Regions from separate parts of the Ruegeria sp. BF10 genome, predicted to be linked through region 2. Evidence: riboswitches for the same ligand, from Rfam matches in the RefSeq annotation. Region 2 holds a riboswitch; each other region holds the start of a gene.
What was found. Region 2 has a riboswitch for cobalamin ahead of ACR0DJ_RS10850 (DUF1636 family protein). Riboswitches for the same ligand answer to the same signal wherever they lie in the genome.
Positions count from the first base shown of each region.

Region 1 (7,289 bases), on a different contig from region 2:
TGAAGCAACAGGTAGAAAAGGCACATTTATTCCCAGACTATTACTTTCATTTGAGACGCGGCGGTCACGTGTCAGCCCTACACGCACACCGCGGCAACACGTATTTCTGCAAGGTAGATATTGAGAATTTCTTTTATTCAGTCGCACGCAACCGCGTAGTTCGTGCTTTGCGGAAAATCGTTATTCCTCGCGCCGCGCATTATGGCAAATGGGCATGCGTTCGAAATCCGTACAGATGCCCTAGCTATGCTTTGCCCTATGGCTTCGTACAATCGCCAATATCTTCAGTTGCCTGATAGTGCGTTTCCGCGCCAACAACCCGCCTCCTCTGTTGCGCAAACTTCGAGAGGTGACGACGCACGGGAAGTCGTCGCTAGAACCTTGGGGAGTATTGCTGGCATCATAGTGGACTGGCCTGTCCAACCAACACTCTAGGGTTCCGTCACCAGCGATATTCTCGCTGATGAATTCAGCGAGCTTCTCAAACTCACTGTCAGCCTTTGTTCCCAGGCGTCCAAGTCATCCCGCCCACATGCCAGGTTCGGGGGCTGCCTCATGCAAATTGGCAAACGCCTCCATCTGACCGGTTCGTCAAACAAGGTCTTTACCATTGCTCGAAACGCCATTCCTTGAGAAATATAATGTCCCCAGATGAGCGAAAAACGAAACTTCATGACAAGCAGGGAAGGATGAACTAGGAATCTAACAAAGAAAAAGTTCTGGACGTATTGTGGAACACATTGCCTTTACCTTCGAGATGGGGGTCGTTTGCACCCTTCTGGCTTTCACCGTTTTCTTGTTCGTTTCCGAGATCATCAGGATCGACCTTTCCGCCATATTGGTTCTGGTTCTCATAGGTTTGCTCAGCTACGCGCCCGGGCTGGGAAATCTGGCGGATGTCACCCTTCTGTTCGACGGCTTCGCATCCAATGCCGTAATCTCGATCATAGCGGTCATGATCGTCGGGGCTGGTCTGGACAAGACGGGGATCATGAACAAGGTGGCTGCCGTTATCCTCAAATACGGCGGCAAATCGGAAGGCAGGGTCGTTCCAATCATCTCCGGAACCGTTGGCGTCATTTCCTCGTTCATGCAGAATGTCGGCGCCGCTGCTCTGTTTCTTCCCGTTGTCAGCCGAATATCTTCACGGTCAGGTATACCGCTGTCGCGCCTGCTGATGCCGATGGGATTCTGCGCCATTCTGGGCGGCACAATGACGATGGTCGGGTCGTCTCCTCTTATCCTGCTGAACGATCTGATCCTGACGGCTAATGACAGTCTGCCGACCTCTCAGAAAATGGAGCCCTTCGGCCTGTTTTCGGTCACGCCGATCGGTGCGGTTCTGATCCTGACCGGAATTGGTTACTTTTTGCTGTTGGGACGCTGGGTTTTGCCCGAGGCTGAAGAGCCTGACAATACGGGTACCGGACAAGGGACACAGGAATACCTGCAAAGGGTTTATGGCCTCAAAGCCGATGTGTTCGAAGTCGTGGTGCCCGAGGACAGCCCCCTGGTCGGCGAGATTCTGGCCGACATCAACCACGAAAACCACCTGTACATCATTTCCACCTTCTATCGCGGCAAAACCTCGATGGTTCAGGTTTTGACAGCGGAAATTGCAGCGCCGTGTCGGCTGGCCATCGTCGGCCGCCGTTGGGAGGTCGAGAAATTCGCCGAGAAATACGGGCTGACCGTTCTTCCCGACTTGGACGTTTTCGTCGAAGAGTTCGCCCCAACCAATGCAGGCGTGGCCGAGGTGGTCATCACGCCCGACAGCAAGCTGATCGGCAAATGCCCCCGCGAGCTTTTGTTTCGCAAGACCTACGGGATGTCGCTGCTGGCCATTCACCGCGGCGAAGAGACGCTGAGCCATGTCGAGACCGAGGATCACGAATCCACTCAGATCGGGCTCGAAAAGTTTCAGGCGGGCGACATGCTCGTGGCGCATACCAGATGGGACAACCTGATGCGGATCAAACGAGATCCGGATTTCGTCGTTGTGACAACGGACTTTCCACAGGACGAGCTGAGGCCGCAAAAAGTCGGCTGGGCCCTGGCATTTTTCGCCATTTCGCTGTCGTTGATCCTGTTCACGGATGTCCGACTTTCGCTCTGCCTTCTTACCGGAGCGGTGGGCATGATGTTGACCCGTGTGCTCAGCGTGGATGAGGCATACCGCGCGGTCGGCTGGAACACCGTTTTCCTGCTCGCCTGCCTCATACCGTTGGGACAAGCCGTACAGAACACAGGCACCGCTGCGTGGATCGCCCAGCAGATCATGATAATTCTGGACGGCTGGCCGCTATGGTCGCTGCAAACCGGCATCGCCATTCTGGCGACGGCCTTTTCTTTGGTCATGTCAAATGTGGGGGCCACGGTTCTGCTGGTGCCTCTGGCGGTATCGATTGCGATAGCGGCTGGCGGGAATCCGGCCGTCTTTGCCCTGACCGTCGCCATTTCAACATCGAACAGCTTCATCATCCCAACCCATCAGGTAAATGCCTTGATCATGGGGCCGGCAGGATACAAGGTGATGGATTTCGTGCGGTCCGGAGGGATCATGACTGTGCTGTTTCTGGTCGTCTCGCTGCTCATGATCAACGTCATTTATTAGCGCGAGAGGATCCGGGGTATTCGGTGGTCTTTTCCCATCATCGGGACAGGTTCCCTTGAGCCACCCGCTCACCACAGTGTACGACCCTGGCAGAGATACCGTTGGTCTCTGGGCCCATCTCAGGCTGAACCCCGCACGACATGCCGCCCATCGACGCCCACAGGTCGCTTTCTACTCCTCTGCATCATTGTTGCGCGCGACTCGCTTGACAAGCAGGCCAGCGGTGCCGCATGTCCCTTTCGTTGGTGTCGGTGACAGCCGATGAAAAGGGAATGCGTCAACGGTCATGCCGCCAAACGCAGCCGCCCCCGCGACCGTGAACGGAGAGGATGCCCAATGCCACTGGCCCAAAGGCCGGGAAGGCGGGACATCCGACAGAGGCCCGCCTCTGGCATCCGCAAGCCGGGAGACCTGCCAACAACCGAAGTTGAAACCGGGCGGGGTGTTCCGGTGTCGGGTCCGTGACCAATCGTGGCCCGCATGAAACCCCGTCCCCCGCGAAGAGGATTTGGGGGGATGAGAGACATGACCGAGACCACACCAGTCGAGTTGCTGGTCTGTACCACCTGCCGTCGCGGCCTGCCTGTCGAAGATGACGCGCAACGCCCGGGCGCTTTGTTGCACAAGGCCCTGGAACAGGCGGACCTGCCCGACGGTGTCACCCTGAAAGCCGTTGAATGCCTTTCAAACTGCGATCAAGGCTGTTCGATCGTATTGCGCGGCGGGCCGGGCCGTTGGACCTTCGTGTACGAAAACCTGAGCGAAACAGATCATGTCGACGTCATTGTCGACGGTGCGACCAAGTATCTGGCCACTGAAGATGGCTTGGTGAAATGGCGCGAACGCCCCGAACATTTTCGCAAGAACTGTGCCTCGCGCATTCCCCCGATTGGAGCCTGACATGTCGAACCTCGAAAAACTCCCCGTCACAGTGATCACCGGCTTTCTCGGCTCGGGCAAAACCACTTTGGTGCGTCACCTGATGCAGAACCCGCAGGGCAAGCGCCTTGCTGTCGTGGTCAACGAGTTCGGCGATGTGGGCGTCGATGGCGACATCCTGAAATCCTGCGCCATCCCGGATTGCCCGGCGGAAAACATCATGGAACTGGCCAATGGCTGCATCTGCTGCACCGTGGCAGATGACTTCATTCCCACCATCGAGGCCCTGATGGCGCTGGAGCCGCGACCGGATCACATCCTGATCGAAACCTCGGGACTGGCGCTTCCCAAACCGTTGCTCAAGGCGTTCGACTGGCCCGATATCCGTTCCAAGATCACCGTGGACGGCGTTATTGCTCTGGCCGATGCCGAGGCCGTGGCCGCCGGTCGTTTCGCGCCCAATGTCGAAGCGGTGGACGCCCAGCGCATGGCCGATGACTCGATCGACCACGAAACGCCCCTGTCCGAAGTGTTCGAGGATCAGATCTCGTGCGCCGACATCATCCTGCTGACCAAGCCCGACCTCGCCGGCCCCGAAGGCGTGGCGAAGGCGCGCGAGATCATCGCCGCCGTGGCGCCGCGCCCCCTGCCCGTGGTCGAAGTGGCCGAAGGTGCCGTGGACGTTCGCGTCGTGTTGGGTCTGGAAGCCGCCGCCGAGGATGACATGGACGCCCGGCCCTCGCATCACGACGGCCACCATGATCACGAGCATGACGATTTCGAAAGCATCATCGTCGAGTTGCCCGAGCAAGCCGATCCGACCCAACTGGTGGCCAATATCGAGCGTCTGGCGAATGAGCTGAACATCCTGCGGGTCAAAGGGTATGCTGCCGTTCAGGGCAAACCCATGCGCCTGCTGGTTCAGGCGGTCGGTGCACGGGTACGGCACCAGTATGACCGTCCGTGGGAACCCGGCGAAGAACGCCGTTCGCGTCTGGTCGTCATCGCCGAGCATGACGATATCAAAGAAGCGGAAATCCGCGAAATCCTCGTGGGTGTGCGTGAGGCTGCCGAGTAAGACCCATGCACATCGTCTTCCGCGAAAGCCACGGGCTCGAGGAAACCGAGACCCCGACCGATCTGGGCCAGAGCCCGGCGGATCTGGTGGTGCTGTCCTTTTCGGACAGCGACCTGGGTGCTTTCGCGGCGGGCTGGCATCGTGGTGGCGGGCCCGAGGGGCGGATGCCCTCGTTGCGGCTGGCCAACCTGACGGCGCTGAAACACCCCCTGTCGGTCGATACCTATGTCGAACAGACGTTGGAGGGCGCCAAGGGCATTCTGATCCGTCTGATCGGCGGGGTTCCCTACTGGTCCTACGGGTTGCAGCAGGTGCTGGCGCTGGCACAGGCCAAAGGCATCGCGCTGGCGGTGCTACCCGCCGACGGGCGCGAGGACACGCGGCTGGACGACTATTCCACCCTGCCCGTTTCCACCCTGCGGCGGCTGGCGCATCTGTGCGATACCGGCGGCGAGGTCGCGGCACAGGCGGCGCTGGCGCAGATGGCGCTGGCGGCGGGGCTTTATGCCGGGCCGGTGATGGGCGCCAAGACCTTGCCCGAATGTGGCGCGTGGTGTCCGGATCGGGGCGTAATCCCGGTGGAAACCGCGTTCGAAGGTAACGCCAAACGCATCCTTGTCACCTTCTACCGCGCTTACCTGACCTCGGCGGACACCGCCCCGATCGCGGCCCTGATCCGCAGCCTGCGCGCCCGTGGGTTCGAGGCGGTGGGCCTGTTTGCCCCGTCGCTCAAGGCGCCTGTAGCCGCCGACTGGTTGCGGGACCAGGTTGTTGCGCTGAACCCATCCGCCATTGTCAACGCCACTTCATTTTCGGGCAAAGGCGCGTCGGGAACATCGCCTCTGGACGCGGCAGGAGTGCCGGTGTTTCAGGTCGCTCTCGCCACCTCGCGCCGCAAAGCCTGGGCCGAGGCGGAACGCGGGCTGTCCCCCGCCGATCTGGCCATGCATGTGGTACTGCCCGAGGTCGATGGGCGGATTTCGGCGGGAATCGCGTCTTTCAAGGAACCAGGCAAACGTGATCCGCATCTGGAATACGCGCGCTTTGCACATCGGCCCGAACCGGACCGGATCGAAGCGATCATCGACCGTGTATCGGGCTGGCTTGCACTGAATGACAAACCCAAGGCAGATCAGATTCCCGCGCTGATCCTGTCCACCTATCCCGGCAAAGACTGGCAGATGGCGCATGCGGTTGGCCTTGACGCGCTGGCTTCGGCCGAGGCGATGCTGTCGGATCTTGATGAAGAAGGCTATGACATCGCGACTGGCGAACCGATTGCCGACACTCTTCTGGACGCCCGGATTTCGTGGTCGCTCGGGGATTATCTGGATGCGCTTGCGGAATTGCCCGAGACCCTGCGCACCGATCTGCACACCGTATGGGGCGCGCCCCAAGATGATCCGGCCTGTGCCGATGGGGCCTTCCATTTCACCGCCATGCGACGCGGCAAGGCGCTGGTCGCGCAGCAACCCGAACGCGGCACGCCCGAGCTGCGGGATGACGACTATCATGACCTCTCGCGCACCCCGCGCCACGGGTATGTCGCCTTCTATTTGTGGCTGCGCAAAGGGTTGGGTGCGGATGCGCTGATCCATATCGGCGCGCATGGAACGCTGGAATGGTTGCCTGGAAAATCGGTCGCCTTGTCTGCCGATTGCTGGCCCGAGGCGCTGATCGGCGATCTGCCGGTGATATACCCGTTTATCGTGAACGACCCGGGCGAGGCCGCGCAAGCCAAGCGCCGGATCGGAGCCGTCACGCTGGGCCACATCCCACCGCCGATGAAGGACAGCGGCACGCCGGATCGGATGGTGCGGCTTGAATCGCTGCTGGATGAGTTTTCCAACGCCGACGGGCTTGACCCCAAACGCCGTGACCGCTTGCATGAAGATATCCGAGATGAGGCGCAGGCCATCGGCTTGGAAAGCGATCTCGGCCTCGATCAGGCAACCTGCACCGCCGAGGCCATCACCCGCATCGACCGCTTTGTCTGTGACATCAAGGAAAGCCAGTTTGGCGACGGGCTGCACATCTTCGGGCGCGTGCCCGAGGTGACGGGCAATTTCGATCCGGCCCCGTCAGCCCATGCCGAACGCGACGCGCTGATCAAAGCGCTCGAGGGCAAACGGATCGATGCCGGGCCTTCGGGTTCACCCTATCGTGGTCGGTCAGATGTTCTGCCTACCGGGCGGAACCTTTACACCACCGATCCGCGGTCGGTCCCGACCCGTGCGGCCTATGCCCAAGGCGTGAAACTGGCCGAGGAACTGGTGCGACGCCATCTTCAGGAAGAAGGCGATTACCCGAAGGGGCTGATCGTCGATCTGTGGGGGTCAGCCACCATGCGCACCGCCGGCGAAGAATTCGCTATGGCGCTGCACCTGCTGGGTGTCAAACCCGTATGGGACAAAGGGTCCGAGCGGGTTTCCGGCATCGAGGTTCTGCCGATCACTGACCTGAGCCGCCCGCGCCTGGACGTGACATTGCGGGTGTCGGGCCTGTTCCGGGATGTATTCCCGACGTTGTCTGCTTTGTTTGGCCAAGCGGTTCGCGCATTGGCCGCGCGCGATGAAGCGACGGACTGGAACCCCTATGCCGGGCAGGAGCCGGCAGCGCGTGTCTATGGACCTGCGCCCGGAAGCTATGGCGTCAACATGACCGAGCTTTCCGAGGTGTATACCGACGAGGCCCGTGCACAGGCCGGCGAGGCGTGGC
Region 1 covers NZ_JBQFTR010000001.1:1,887,802-1,895,090, forward strand. Annotated here, with positions in the region: gene ACR0DJ_RS09520 (SLC13 family permease) at 758-2,614, shown strand; cobalamin riboswitch at 2,841-3,047, shown strand; gene ACR0DJ_RS09525 (DUF1636 family protein) at 3,140-3,514, shown strand; gene cobW (cobalamin biosynthesis protein CobW) at 3,516-4,571, shown strand; gene cobN (cobaltochelatase subunit CobN) at 4,577-7,289, shown strand, end outside.
Region 1: another riboswitch for cobalamin. It lies ahead of ACR0DJ_RS09525 (DUF1636 family protein); the one in region 2 lies ahead of ACR0DJ_RS10850 (DUF1636 family protein).

Region 2 (7,289 bases):
ATCGCGGAAAACAGAAAAGACACAGCCAGGCCAGCAAGGATCAGTTTTTCGGGTGCGCTCGTACGCAAGCCCTGAACCAGCGCCAGAACAATGCCGGATGCGATCAGACCGCCGCAAAACGCCGCCAACGGCAACGTCCAGATTCCCAATACATCACCCGTGACGGTGATCACCAGAACGGCGCCAGCAGCTGCACCAGAGGACAGACCGAACAGAAACGGATCTGCCAGATCGTTTCGCGTCGTTGTTTGCAAAACAACACCAACGACGCCCAGTCCCGCACCAATCACGGCGGCAAACAGGGCGCGGGGCAGGCGAAGGTCGAAGACGATCCGGTGCAAAGGCGACATGTCTCCGTCCACCAGACCGGTTCCAAGGCCGATGGCTGAAAAAACTTCGCGCACGGGGATTGGGGTGGTCCCGTAGACGATGGACAACAGCAAAAGGGCGGTCAGAACAACCGCCCCCAGCAAAATCAAACGGCCCAATTGGACCATATCAGTTGATCTCCGGGTGCATCGCCTTCGCCATCTTCTCGATCGCCTCGATATTTGCCGGACCGGGCGTCAGTTCCTCGTAACGCAGGCCAATCCAGCGCTCGTTCTTTACCGCGTCCGTTTGTGACATTACCGGGTGATCCTTGAGGAACTGGAAAGTGTCCTCTGCGCCGTTGCCGGACTGATAGTCGAGCAGCACCAGAAATTCCGGGTTAGCCGCGGCGACGGCCTCCCACGACGTGCGACCCCAGCTGGTATCCAGATCATGCGTCACGTTCTCGCCACCCGCGGCTGCGATCATTGCATCGGGAATGGCGAACTTGCCGGCGGTAAACGGAGCATCGGCCGGCCCGTCCAGCAGGAACACGCGGGGCTTTGCCAGATCGGCTGTTTTTGCTTCGATGGCGGACAGTTGGTCCTTCCAGCGGGCAACCAGCGCCTCGGCCTTGTCCTCGACCTGCATGACCGTGCCCAGACGCAGAACGTCATCAAACAACAGGTTCATGCTGGCCTCGGGGCGATCCTTGTCCAGATGCACGCAGCTTTCCGACAGAATCATGGTCTTGATACCAAAGGGTTCCAGCGTGTCGGGCGTGACGTCACCGCCGGGTTTCATGCCATAGTACCAACCGGCAAAAAACAGATCGGGTTCGACGGCCACAAGGTTTTCAATGGTCGGGTATTTGGGGGCAAGCTCTGGGATATCGCCACGCTGAGCATCAAAATCAGGGCTTGTTTTGTACCAGCCGGTAATTCCGGTAAGCCCCACGATCTTGTCCTGAAGGCCGAGCGCAAAGGCCATATCCGTCATGTTCATGTCATGCACGACCAGACGTTCCGGCGCCGAGTCAAAAGCCAGCGGTTCGCCGCAATTGTCCACGGTGACGCCCTCTGCTGCCGCGCCACCTGCCAAGCCAGCGAAGACGACCACCGGCCAGAGTTTCTGCATCATATGTAAGCTCCTGTTATTATGACAATTTCCGTTTTCGGATATCCAGTGCGGGGATCATGCGGCCTTCGTGCTGAAAGCACAGATAATCCACGCCGAATGTCTCACGTACCCGGTCTGGGGTCAGAACTTCGCCAACAGGCCCGAACCCTGTCAGACGCGTGGCTTTCATCAACGCCACATGGCTGGCGAATTCCGGGATCATGACCAGATCATGGACGATCATGACGACCGTTACCCCCAGATCAGCGACCAGAGACAGCATGTGCCCCTTGGCATCGGGGTCCAGATGGTTGGTTGGCTCGTCCAGAAACAGCAACGACGGATTCTGGGCCAGCGCGCGCGCGATATGTGCGCGCTGACGTTCTCCGCCCGACAGTTGACCCATCGTTTTGTTGGCAAAATGCGACAGTTCGGTCGTCGTCAGCACCCGTTCAAGATCAGCCTTGTGCTGAGCCACCGAACGTTCGCCCTGAATCGGGATTTGTCCCAGCGCAACGTAGTCTTGCAGGCGCATCCGTCCGTCGGGCATTTCCTGCTGTCCGACCACAGCAATGGAGCGGGCGCGTTGGCGGGCGGACAGGGTACGAAGGCTTTGGCCTTCTATCCAAACATCACCCAAGGCAATCCGTTCAATCCCGCACAGCAGTTTCAACAGAGTGGTCTTACCGGCGCCGTTCGGCCCGGCAATTGCCAGAATTGATCCTTCTTCCAGACGAAAGGATACATCCTGCAACAGGATATCACCATTGAGCGCGTAGTACTCCAGATCCTCGGCAACCAGAAAGCTCATGATGTCCCCCGGGTTGGCAAAGCGGGTATTCGCGACAGGGTCTTTGCGAAAAGGGCAGGGGGGCGGTCCGAAGCGCTGGTCCAGCCATCGTCGCTGTCGCCAAACTGGGTCGCGAATTCGACCAGGGCATCCAGGTCGTGTGATGTCTTAATGTCGCCGAACAGGTACTGCGCTTTGCCTGCGGCCTGAAATCCGACGGTCATGGCCCGCTCACAACCTGCCATGCAGGCCACCATTCGGGTTTCAAAACCGTCAGGCAACTGAGCATCCAGCGCGTCTTGCGCAGCCTCGGCAGGCATCGTCCCCTGACATGTTGAACAGATCAGAACGTAGTGATCAGAATAGCAGGTCATTGCCGTCTCCGTCGTTTGCCAGATGCAGACAGAGGGCACATACCCAGATATTACGCAAACGCGCCATCAAGCCTCCTTCGGGGACGCCCCGCCCCGGGTTGGTTACCATGCGATGGCAGGTCTCCTGACTTGCGGGTCAAGGCTCGGCCCACCTTCCCAACCCATACGGGTCAGTGGTGAAGTGGCGTCGCTCTCCGCTTACAGTTGCGGGGGCAGTCACGGACTTGGCACATTCCAGCGCCGCACCGTGTTCCCATTTTCATCCCTTACGGAACCATCCCGCTCAGCTAGTCCGGCTATGCCAGACTTGTCAAGCGGCAGGCGAAAGGGTGGTGGATGGAATTGCAACAGTTGAGCCAGCGATCCTGCTGCGCCAGCCCGGACCGAACGGTGTCAATAGTCTGATACAAGAAGAAAATCCGGATCGGTATCTTCCTCGACCTTCGAAAACCGTGGGATCGGCTCTTCGAACACATTGTCCGTACGGTCGTCATTCACGGTCGATACCTCGCCAATAAGGCAATCGCCGCGCTCGGCCCAGAAAGCGTGCCAGATGCCGGGCATCAAAGTTACGCTTTGGCCCGGCTTCAGCCGCAAGTGTTCTCCGGGTTGCAAGGTTACAGGGCAGGCATCGCTTGGGACCGTCACCGGATTGTCGCGGTCGACGCCACCGTTTGGATCCGACGCATGAATTTCCAGAACGAGGTCGCCGCCGCCCCGGTTTATGATGTCTTCTGCCTTGACGATATGCCGGTGCATCGGAGAAAGCTGATTGTCTTTCGAGATCAGTAGTTTTTCCGCATAGAGCATCCCGCGCCCGGATTTCAGATCCTTCGCCTCGCCATTGCGCAGAGTGAACAGAAACAGTCCAAGTTCGTCGAAACGGCCTTGTGCGTAATCGGTTATGTCCCATCCCAGCCCGCGGCCGCGGATCGTTTCCGCCAGAGGGCTGCGCATTTTCTCGGGCGACCAATCCGCAAAGGGTGGCAACACGGCACCGAAGGACTGAATGAATGCTTGTGCCTGGGTCTTGATACGGTTGATTTCGGATCGTTTCATCATGCCATCCCGCAGGTCAAAGCTCGTGCGCCCAGGGGGGTTCCGCCCCGGCTCGGGAAACGGTCACGGCCGCCACGTCAGCGCCCAGCTCCATGGCTGCTTGCAGGCTTTCAGCCGTCAATCCGCGCAGACCTGATTTGGTCAGATGCCCTGCACGGCTGAGACCGGTCAGGACGCCGGCGTTGAACGTGTCACCTGCGCCGATCGTGTCGACCACTTCAACGGGCTTCACAGGAACCGAGACTTCGGAACCATCCGCCAGATAGCCGTGCGCCCCGTCGCTGCCACGCGTGAAGATGACAACGGAAGGACCCGCCTGCAACAGCACAGACGCCTTCGCGGCTTCGGATTCAGCGCCCGGAATGATCCAGTCCAGGTCCTCGTCTGAAACCTTGACGATATCCGCTTGTGAGATCATGCGGTTCAAACGCGCTCTGAACCGGGTTTGATCCTTGATGAAACCCGGGCGGATATTCGGATCCAGCATCACCGCCCGGTCGGAACCGTGGCGGTCCAGGAGGGCGGCATAAGCATCTGCGCAAGGTTCACACGCAAGGCTGATTCCGCCGAGATACAGGGCAGAGACAGCAGGAAGCTGATCGGGCATGTCTTCGGGCAGCAACATCCGGCCCGCGGTGTTTTCATCAACAAAGCTGTAAGTCGCGTGCCCTTCCGAAAGTTGCACAAAGGCAAGCGTGGTAGGACGGTCCGAGATGATCACATGTGTCGTGTCCACATGACTGGCTTTCAGCGCATCGATCAATTGCTGGCCGAACATGTCCGATGACAAACCTGTCAGCATCCCAACCGGAACACCCAGACGTCCCATCGCGACGGCTGTGTTCAGAACTGCACCACCGGTATGTGGCACAAAGCCCAGTGCACCCGACACGGTCGGTTCTGAAATCATATCTATCAGCGCTTCACCACAGCACAGGATCATGTTTTGGTCCTTCTCGGAATAGAAATTTCGGTTTGGCTGGTTACTGTCGCAGCGCGTTCTTGCAGAAGTTGTTTGCGCCGATGATCCCGAACTCTGCCTGTTCAGACACGTAAAGGTTCAGGGAACGGCGCAAATCGCTGAAGCGGCCGCCGCCGTTGAACGCATCCTTGAAGGTGTCACCGAAAAGCCAGCGGTTTTTCTCGGCAACGCCGCCCACAAGGAAAACGCCTCCCTCCGGCATCAAGGTGACTGCCAGATCACCCATCAAAGCACCCAGATGAGTGGTAAAAATCTGCGCCGTTTTTTCGGCGATGAGATCGGTGCCGCTGCGGGCATCGTTCAGAATTTCTTTCGCAGAGCGCTCCTGTGTCCGCGCATGACCGGCTGCCAATTCAACCGCCTGATACAGGACCGGCAGGCCGGTTCCGCTCAGGAACATTTCTGCTTCCAGTGCCAGGCTGTCCCCAAAGAAACAGCCCGGTGCGATACGACGCGCCGCTTCAAAAATATCAACTTCGTCGCGATGGCGCGGGTACAGACCCACATGCCCGCCTTCGCCGGAAACCGTGTGATACCTGCCTTCGGAATAAAGCAAGGCGCCAACGCCGAGTCCGGTTCCAGGGCCAACAACCAATCGTGTGCCTGCGGGCGGCGCTACCTGACCCTGCAAGACGGCAACATCCGACCGGGTCACCTCGGCCACAGACCATGCCGCGGCGGTAAAATCATTTATCACAAAGGTGCGCTGCGCTCCTGTTGCATTTGCCAACTCTGTCTCCGAGAGATCCAGGTTCGCGTTGGTCAGCTGAATCGTTCCGTCCCTGACAGGCCCGGCTCCGGCAGCGACGACGGCCTGTGGGTTGGTTCCGATCTCGTCCCTGAGATCATGGAGCGCCTCCAGCAGGTTTTCCAATGTTCCTGTCGGGTGTTTCCGAAGATCTGCCAATTCGCCATTCGTGACGACGCCCAGACGTGTGTTCGTGCCCCCGATATCCGCGACCAGATTCCAATGCTCATGCACGGCACCAAATGGTTGCGCTAACGGCTGAGAGACGCTCTGACCCTCGGACAGGGCGGATTTCAGCGCCATGAAAGACGCTTTGGGCGTTCTCGCAAGTGTTTCGAAATCCACGTCCACCAGTCCAAACCTCTTCTCGTACCCGAAGGCCCATTCGTAATTGTCCAGCAGCGACCAGACAAAATAGCCATTCACCGGAACACCTTGTGCCAAAGCGTCCAGCACGGCCGCAAGGTGCCTGTCGAGATAATCGATGCGATCATCGTCCTGCACGCGCGCCTCACTCGCCATTCCGTTTTCGGTGATATAGATTGGCAGCGCGCCCGTATAGTCTTTCCTTGTTCGGACAAGAAAGCGGGTGAGGGCAGAGGGCTCGATTTCCCATCCCATCTGCGTTTTGGGCAACGGTCCGGGAACCTCTTGCAGGCTGGGCCAGGCGGTGTCCGCCGGGGCAATCAGTTTTCGGGTATAATAGTTCAACCCGCACCAATCGACCTGTGTACCGATGGTTTCAAAGTCGTTCTGCCAGCCTTTGGGCAGGTGCGGCTCCAACCCCTCCAAGGCTGTCTGGGGATATTCTTTGTTGAAAACCCCGCCCAGGAAAAACCGGTTGTAGATTGCATCGTAGCGATCTGCCGCAAGCCGCGCTTCCGCGCTGCCATCTGCTGGCTCGGACCATTCGAGGTTGAACACGGCACCTAGGTTGCTCATGCCAAGACCGCGCATGGCCTGAATGGCCCGCCCGTGGGCCAACAAAACGTGATGCATCGCCCGGGCCGCGGCGCGGATGTCGCGCAGACCGGGCGCATGGTGGCCTTCAAAATGGCTCAGCCAGCTGACACACCAGGGTTCGTTGATCGGTGCCGCACTGAACATCCGGTCGCCGATCCGACCCATAATGACCTGGGTATAATCCGCGAACCAATCCGCGATATCGCGATTGCACCATCCCCCCTGATCCGCAAGCGCTGACGGCAATTCCCAATGATAAAGCGTCACACAGGGGCGGATACCGCGTTCCAGCAGGGCGTCAGCCAGCCGATCATAATAATCCAGCCCTGCCTGATTGACCTGACCACGCCCGTCCGGCAATACACGTGCCCAACTGGTCGAAAAGCGATAACAGTCGAACCCGGCTTCGCGTACCAGATCGAAATCCTGCTCGAACCGGTTCAGGTGATCACAGGCCACGTCTCCGTTTTCCCCGCGCACCACGTTGCCCGGTGACGCCGCAAAGGTATCCCAATGAGTCTGCCCCGCACCGCCCTGTGCGTGGCCTTCAATCTGGTACGCAGAGGTGGCGACACCAAAGAGGAAATTTTTGGGGAAATCAGCGCGTGCTTGTTTCATGGTTACAACCTGTTGGGCGCAGGGCCGGTTGACCTGCCAACGACCAACTCGGCCTCCAGCAGCCTCGTTTTGACGGGATCATTCGGAGATTTGATGCGCTGGATCAACATGTCAGCCGCCATTTCACCTGCCTGCCGGACGGACGAGCGCGTTGCGGTGAAAATCGGAACATCCTGTCCGTTCTTCAAATAGGACAGGTCGTCGTCATGGGCGATCACTGATACATCCGCACCCATCTCAAGCCCGTTTTCGGACAGAGCGCGCCGCACACCGATGGCGGATATCATCGACGAACACAGAATCGCAGTCGGAGGGGTGTCCAGGCGC
Region 2 covers NZ_JBQFTR010000002.1:229,455-236,743, reverse strand. Annotated here, with positions in the region: gene ACR0DJ_RS10865 (FecCD family ABC transporter permease) at 1-497, opposite strand, end outside; gene ACR0DJ_RS10860 (ABC transporter substrate-binding protein) at 499-1,449, opposite strand; gene ACR0DJ_RS10855 (ABC transporter ATP-binding protein) at 1,466-2,239, opposite strand; gene ACR0DJ_RS10850 (DUF1636 family protein) at 2,236-2,592, opposite strand; cobalamin riboswitch at 2,690-2,886, opposite strand; gene ACR0DJ_RS10845 (D-lyxose/D-mannose family sugar isomerase) at 2,986-3,651, opposite strand; gene ACR0DJ_RS10840 (carbohydrate kinase family protein) at 3,668-4,594, opposite strand; gene ACR0DJ_RS10835 (glucokinase) at 4,635-5,684, opposite strand; partial or broken gene ACR0DJ_RS10830 (GH1 family beta-glucosidase) at 5,661-6,962, opposite strand; gene ACR0DJ_RS10825 (LacI family DNA-binding transcriptional regulator) at 6,965-7,289, opposite strand, start outside.

Region 3 (7,289 bases), on a different contig from region 2:
GGTCCGTCCTGCGGAACGCCTACGTATTTGACCGCGTTCGTCAGTGCCTCGGCCACCAGCATCGACAGCGTGACGGCCTGGTCCTGCCCCAGTTCGACAGGCGCGATCCGGCAGTCAACCTCGACCACCTGACCCAGAATTGGCGGTCGATGCGCCAGTTCGGCGACCAAATGCCCGATCAGAGCCTCGGTGTTGATCGTCGTCATCTGCGAGTTCTGGTTCAGGGTCTGGTGCACCATGGCCAAGCCGCGAACCCGACGCTGCAACTGTTCCAGCAAGCGCCGGGCCTCGGGGGTTTCGGCCTTGCGCAAATGCATGTTCATGATCGAAGCGATCAGTTGCAGGTTGTTTTTGACGCGATGGTGCACCTCGCGCAACAGCAGCGTTTTCTCGACAAGGTCCCGGTCGTGTTGCGCCTCCGCCTCACGGATCAACAAGACCATGCGGTTGAATGCAGTCTGGATCTGCTGAAACTCCTGCGGGGCGCCTGCGAGGCTTTCAATTGGGTCGCGCTCGCCCAACGCGAAACGACGCAAGGCTGAACGCAAGCTGTCGAGATGCCGGATCACCAATCGATGCAGGCCCCACAAGGCAACTCCCAGACCGGTCACCCACATCAGGATCGGAAAAGCAATGGTCAGGGCAGTGCTGCCTGCACCGACAGAGGCCAGCGCCGCCTCGCGTGGCCAACTGCCAATCACGGCGACTTCGCCCGGAATGATGCTGGCAACTGCAAAAACCCGATCCTCTCCGTCGGCCGTTTTAGCCGAAAATGTTTTGCCGGAACTGGACAGAACCAACAGGTTTTCTTTCGCGGGCGGTAGGAATGGTTTGACCTCATCCAATCCTACATTTGATGACAGCACTTCTCCGGTCGCGTCGAAAATGGCAACGACTACGTCACTTCCAGTATTGCCAACACCCAAGGGAGTCCGCGCCAGCGCATGAGGTATCGAGATGGAAACGAACCCCACAAGCTCGGTCCTGTTCAGGACCGGTTGGGTCACGATGATCACCGATTGCCCGGTCGCCGCGCCGGCACGATTGACAGAAAACGTAAGCTGCGGATTTTCCGAGATCTGCCCGAAACCGGGCGCGTCCGACAAATCGATGTCCTTCTCGACGGTTGAGCAAGCCATGACCCCGTTTGGCTGGATAAATCCGGCAAATACAAACTCGGGCTGGCGTTCGACGAACCGGCGCATAAGGCCCGAGCAAGCGGCTTTGTCCATACCTCCAGTCGAAAGCGCGGCGGTAAGTCCCGAACTTGCACCAACAGCTTTTTGCAGTAGCTCCCGCTCCCGACTGGCAGCTTCGATGGTGCGCGCCAGAACCGAGGCCCGCGATCTTTCGTCGGCCTCGGTAATCACGGCGCGTGTCTGCAATACCGCAATCAGCCCCGAAGGCAGAAGCGCCAAGGTGACCAGCGCGGCAAGATAAACGGTCAGGCTGCGCGGCTTCGCATCCATGAATCGTCAGGCCGCCGGTTGCGACTGGACGATTGACGCCGTGACGGCATCGGTCAATTCGATGGGTTCGTCGTCATCCAGATCCATAAGTTCGGCCAGTTGCGCGCGGGCCCGGTTCACCCGGCTTTTGATCGTTCCAAGAGCGACGCCGCACATCTCGGCTGCTTCCTCATAGGAAAACCCTTGTGCACCGACCAGCACCAGGGCTTCGCGCTGTTCATCCGTCAGTTGGTCAAATGCAACAGCAAAATCCTTCAAGGCCAAGCGTCCGTCATGGTCGGGCTTTTGCGACAGGCTTTCGGCCATCGCGCCATCCACATCCTCGACCTCGCGCTTGCGCTTGCGGCGCAGGGAAAAATAGGTGTTCCGGACGATGGTGAACAACCACGCCCGCATGTTGGTGCCTTCCTGAAACGAGTCGATGTTGCTCCACGCCTTGATCAGCGCATCCTGCACGATGTCATCGGCAACAGAACCGTTGCGGCACAGGCTGATCGCAAAGGCACGCATCGCGCCGATATGTTCGACAAGCTCTTCTCTGGGATCAACCATCCGAGCCTCCCGCGTCACCCGTTTTGGGAACACTGGTCTGGTTGCGCAGTTTTTCGAGAAGATCGACGAACCGATCCGGAACCGGTTCGTTGGCTACCTCATCGAAAGCCCGCTTGAGGTTTTCGTCGATCCGCTTTTCTATTTCTTGCCGATGTTCTCGGCTGGGCTGTGGTTTTGTCATGGCATCATCAGAAATTTTCACTTTTGCTGGAACCATAACGCCCCAGTGTGCGTTTGGTTCCCGAGTTTAGTGAAAAAAATGAGGAAAACATAGATGACCGAGCTGACCGGAGTTTCCGTCGCAGATCAAATTGGCCCGCTCTTGCCGTTTCTGCGCCGTTATGCCCGTGCCCTCACCGGTTCACAGGACAGTGGCGACGCCTACGCCGCAGCATCGCTTGAGGCGATATTGGCAGATCCCGCCCAGTTCGATGCCGATCTCGCGCCGCGGGTCGCGTTGTTTCGTGTTTTTCACGGTATATGGTCAACGTCGGGAATGCCCGTTGACGCTGATGGCGGCAGTTTTGACATCCAATCGCGCGCCCACGCCCAGCTGGCACGCCTGACGCCGAACACGCGCGAGGCCTTGCTGCTACGGACGGTCGAAGAGTTCTCGGTCAGCGATATCGCCGCAATTATGCAGATAGAACCCGCCGAGGCTCAGAAGCTGATCGATATCGCCTACGAGGAAATGGCTCGCCACACTTCTGGCCGCATTTTGATCATCGAAGACGAAGCAATCATCGCGATGGATCTTGAGACGATGGTGGCCGACCTGGGCCACCAGGTCATCGGGGTCGCACGCACCGAGACCGCCGCCATTGACCTGGCCAAGCGCGAGCCGTTCGACCTGATCCTGTCGGACATTCAGCTGGCGGACAAATCTAGCGGAATCGATGCGGTGAACCGCATCATTGCCCAGCACGGCGATTGCCCCGTCATTTTCATCACCGCATTCCCCGAGCGCCTTCTGACAGGCAAAGGCCCCGAACCCGCCTTTCTGATTTCCAAACCCTACACCGAAGAACAGGTCAAATCGGCCGTCAGCCAGGCCATGTTCTTTGCCTCTAGCGCCGTGATCGAGGTCTGACCCGGCAGGACCGCGCTGCAAGAAAAAACTCAGGCGATGAAACACGAGGAACACCATGGAAAACGAGATTGCACAGACCGCAGAGAACGTGACGAACACCGTTTGGGCCGAACTGTCGCAAGTTCTGAATACCGAGCTGTATGACGGGAAATCGCTGAGCGACCTGCTGACGCTCGAGGCCCTTCTTGGCCTTGTCGCGAACACGATCGCCGCGCTGATCCTGTTGGTGCTTGGGCTTGTGATTTCAAGATATGTCAGCCGGAAGATCCGGGGCGTCGGTGAAAAATCGGAACGCCTGGACGATACGTTGTTCAACTTTCTTGGCAATCTGGCGCGCTATACGATCCTGGCGTTTACCGGGCTGTTCATTCTGAACACGTTCGGGGTGCAGACGACGTCGATCATCGCGCTGATCGGTGCCGCCGGTTTGGCCATTGGTCTTGCGTTGCAAGGCACATTGTCCAACGTTGCAGCCGGCGTGATGATCATCCTGTTCCGGCCGCTCAAGATCGGCGATTTCGTCGACGTGAATGGGGTGCTCGGAACTGTAAAAGATATCACCCTGAACTACACCGAAATTGCGGATATGGGGAACGTCAAGGTTATCGTTCCCAACGCCGAGGTGTGGGGAAACACCATCAAGAACTATTCCGTCTACGAGACCCGTCGTGCCGAGTGGACGTTTGGCGTTGGATACGGCGTCAACTTGGCGGAGGCCGAGCGCGTCATTCGCGAGACGATCATGTCGGACGCCCGTTCGCTGGCTGACCCCGAACCGTTCATCCAGGTGAACAATCTTGGCAGCAGCAGCGTCGATTTTCTTGTCCGCGTCTGGTGCAAGTCTTCGGACTACTTCCAATACCAGGCAGACATGAAGCGCAAAGTCAAAGAGGCGTTGGACGAAGCGGATATCAATATTCCGTTTCCGACCCGCACTCTGTTGATTGAAGGCGAAAAGACTCAGCGAGAAAAAGCGATCGCGGCAGAGTAACCTTGACTGTTGACCCCAGATGCCTGAAGCCAGCACTCTTCAGACAAAATTAGGGGTTTGAGCAACGGAGGTGCGGTCATCGGGCTGGGTCGCTAAAATGATTGCCGCGACTGAAACGCCAAAATGAGTTGGCCTGATCCTCTCCCAATGAAGTGGTCCGCCATTATGCTTGGGAAAACCGAAGATCAGCATGGCAACGAAGAGACACAAGCCAGAGGAGATTGTCACGAATAGTAATCCTTGGGCTAGAACCTGAGCGGCAGTACCTGTCTTGGTAGGCCCAGCGCTGGTCAATATGATCCTACTCAGTCATTTCACGCTCAGACTCCGGCTGGCTCGAAGCTCAAACATGCAATTAAGTCCACTTGGCATCCCAGGGCAGGCAAAGGGTCGTGCCAACCTTCTTACCTATCTCGATGCCTGTCTGGTCGAAGCGACGCATGAACTCAGCGCCCGACTCGTCTTGTCTCCGTTGCAAAGTGACAGCTTCCTCTGAATCCGAAACGCTCACTATGGCACGATGAACGTCCTCTTTTAGATTGGGGGGGCAGCCGTTTTCGGTCGAAATCGGGCTCCCGTGCTTGTCAAAGAACTCGCCCGGAGTGACGACGACTTTGAACTGGTTTCCTGCGTCCTTTTCCGGTTTTTCCACCCTGCTTGTGTGACGTCAGCGCCAATGGGACAGTTTAAGTCGATTTGATAAGAGAGGGTTTCTGGCACATCGTACCCACCAAGGAGTGGAGATGAGACAGAAACCCGGAACACGCAAGAGCCACGGCGAGAAGGTTGTCAATGACATCCGCCGTGCCACACGCAAACAGTATTCGGCCGAAGAGAAGACCAGGATCGTGCTGGACGGCCTCAAGGGCGAGGACCACGTCCGAAACCCGTGCCCCCACCGCCACCCGCGGTTTGACATATCTGCAAGGCTGGTTTCCGGACTTGAAAGGGGCTTGCACCCGGTTGCGACACCTTCCCGGGATCCTCGTCCCAGTGGTTGATTGTCGAACCTGACCTTCCTTACCGTTGCGGGGGCAGTGCCGGAATTCCACCGGCTTCCCAATTCTCCGCTGCCTGAGAATCAAACAGCGGCACCTCACGATGGCAGCGTACTTTTTACCCGCTTGGGCGCTGAAATGCTGGCGGCATTTCCGGTTTCAAAACAGACATGGAAACATTCCGGCAAAGTGGACAGCACCGGGATCACGGTCCTTGGCTGAGGGGCGTGGCAGGCCCGCAAGCACGGCGTTCTGCGGGTCCAATGGCCTTGCGGTGTATGCGGCCACGTCTGACATCCACGCCGTCAAACTGACCCCCAACCGCGACGGCGACGGCCTGGTCGCTGTGATCAGAAACGAAACGTTGCGCGTCGCCTGACCTTGGCTGGGAAAGAGAGTGTCAGGCCAAAGGAAAGCGGTTTGCAGCAATGCCCGTTTGGGTGACGTTGATCCGTGCGGGATGGTGCTGGCTTGCCATGAGGCAGGTAAAGACGGCGAATATCCGTCATGCGAGAGTTGCCAGCCCATCCTGTCAACGGATGGTAGAAAACCTCATTTTGTCCATAAAAAATTGTCTTTTTTCGGAAAAACCATTACGTTTTCCGACAATGGTGGAAAACACCGGAGGCAGTAAGAGAGCAGATGCCAAAACCGAAAACAGGTGTTTTGCGGGCAAGGGTTCCTGCGCGCCTCATGGGAAAACGGGATGGTCTGTTTTTCCTCTGGGGGCAGATAGAACGCGCGCGTTTGAAAATCGAATGCGGCGAACGCGCCGAGGGCGCAGCCTCGGACGGGCCAAGGGCGAACACGGCCGGAGAGGTCAAGGGATCGACGACCGCATTGGTGGACGAGTTTATTTTCTACTGACTGTTGTGATGAAACCGGGCCTGGCGGCCCTATTTCTTCTCGAAGAACAGGATGACTTCACCCAGACGGACGCCATAGCGTGAGACATACGCGCGGTTCAGCAGACGGTCGTCATCCAGCAGCCACATCCAGTCGTCGAACTTGACACGCATGGTCCCGTTCTTGATCGGCAGGTCGATCTTGTATTTCCAGTTGAACGTATCCCCGCGTTCAATCCCGCTGGCGGTGCCCAGTACGCCAGGCGCCGTACCGGTCCATGTATCCTCTCCGGTTTTGGTCAATGTCCAGATGCGTTGTTCCGTCGCGCCATCATCGTAGACGAAGTCTTCGATCAGGGTCAGGGTTTCGCCGTCCCATGTCCCGTCGATATCAACTGTGAATCTGCGGGGGATATTTCCCAGAACATCCTGAAACTGACCGTAGGCCACGGTTTTACCGTCGAAGAATTCCTCGAGGTTCAACTGTCGGTCCGACAGAAATGTTTTTGGTACTTTGGGTTTGCTGGAGCAGGCCGCCAGAAGCGCGAGACTCGTGATGGCGACGCAGGCGATGAAAGAGCGAAAGGTGATCATTGCAACGGCTTCCCTTCCGAAGTCGCGTCATACCCGTTCGAACCAATCGCGTGGATCGGTTTTGATTTCGGGTTTGCACGCATCGTGGCGACCAGTTCCGCGACCTTGATGCCGAATTTGCGCATCTCGGACCGGTTCATGATGACGCCGGTTTCTGTCAGGTACATCCAGTCGGTGACATCCAGAGTATGCCCGCCAGCGTCCTCGGGCAGGATGATGCGATAGGTGAGTTTCACGGTTGACCCCGAGATGACACCCCGACCTTCGCCCACGATATCATCCGCCATTGCCGTGAATGTGTCTCCGGTTCCCAGCGTCAGGTACCATTTGCGGGTCATCTGTTTTCCGTTGGAATACGTGAAGTACTCGGTTAGCGTGCCCGCGTTGCCTTGCCATTCACCGGACATGCGCGCGACAAAGCTGTTCGACATTTTGCCGTTGGGGCCATAGATCAGGCCCTCGGACAAGATCTCTCCGTTCAGGTGTTTTTTCAGCGAAAAACCTGGCCCGGTGCCGCTGTAATCGGACGGCGATTGCGCGCGAAAACTCAGCAGCCTTGTGCGGATGAAGACAGCGGTCAGAAGGACCAGAAGGATGATGGTGAAAGCGTTCATTTTCTTGTGACCTCGGTAGGCAGGGTCAACACCATCCCGAACGCTCCGACTTTCAGGATGCAGGGCAGCACCGCATAGGCAAGATTGAGTGTGGTCAGTGCCTGTGCGGAATTGGTTTGACCGGGGGTGAAACCGC
Region 3 covers NZ_JBQFTR010000005.1:46,044-53,332, forward strand. Annotated here, with positions in the region: gene ACR0DJ_RS17065 (sensor histidine kinase) at 1-1,469, opposite strand, end outside; gene ACR0DJ_RS17070 (RNA polymerase sigma factor) at 1,476-2,021, opposite strand; gene ACR0DJ_RS17075 (NepR family anti-sigma factor) at 2,014-2,202, opposite strand; gene ACR0DJ_RS17080 (response regulator) at 2,296-3,111, shown strand; gene ACR0DJ_RS17085 (mechanosensitive ion channel family protein) at 3,167-4,102, shown strand; gene ACR0DJ_RS17090 (hypothetical protein) at 4,458-4,754, opposite strand; partial or broken gene ACR0DJ_RS17095 (IS3 family transposase) at 4,846-4,995, shown strand; cobalamin riboswitch at 5,013-5,216, opposite strand; gene ACR0DJ_RS17100 (hypothetical protein) at 5,260-5,628, opposite strand; gene ACR0DJ_RS17105 (hypothetical protein) at 5,743-5,967, shown strand; gene ACR0DJ_RS17110 (DUF3833 family protein) at 5,997-6,539, opposite strand; gene ACR0DJ_RS17115 (DUF3833 domain-containing protein) at 6,536-7,153, opposite strand; gene ACR0DJ_RS17120 (MFS transporter) at 7,150-7,289, opposite strand, start outside.
Region 3: another riboswitch for cobalamin. It lies ahead of ACR0DJ_RS17090 (hypothetical protein); the one in region 2 lies ahead of ACR0DJ_RS10850 (DUF1636 family protein).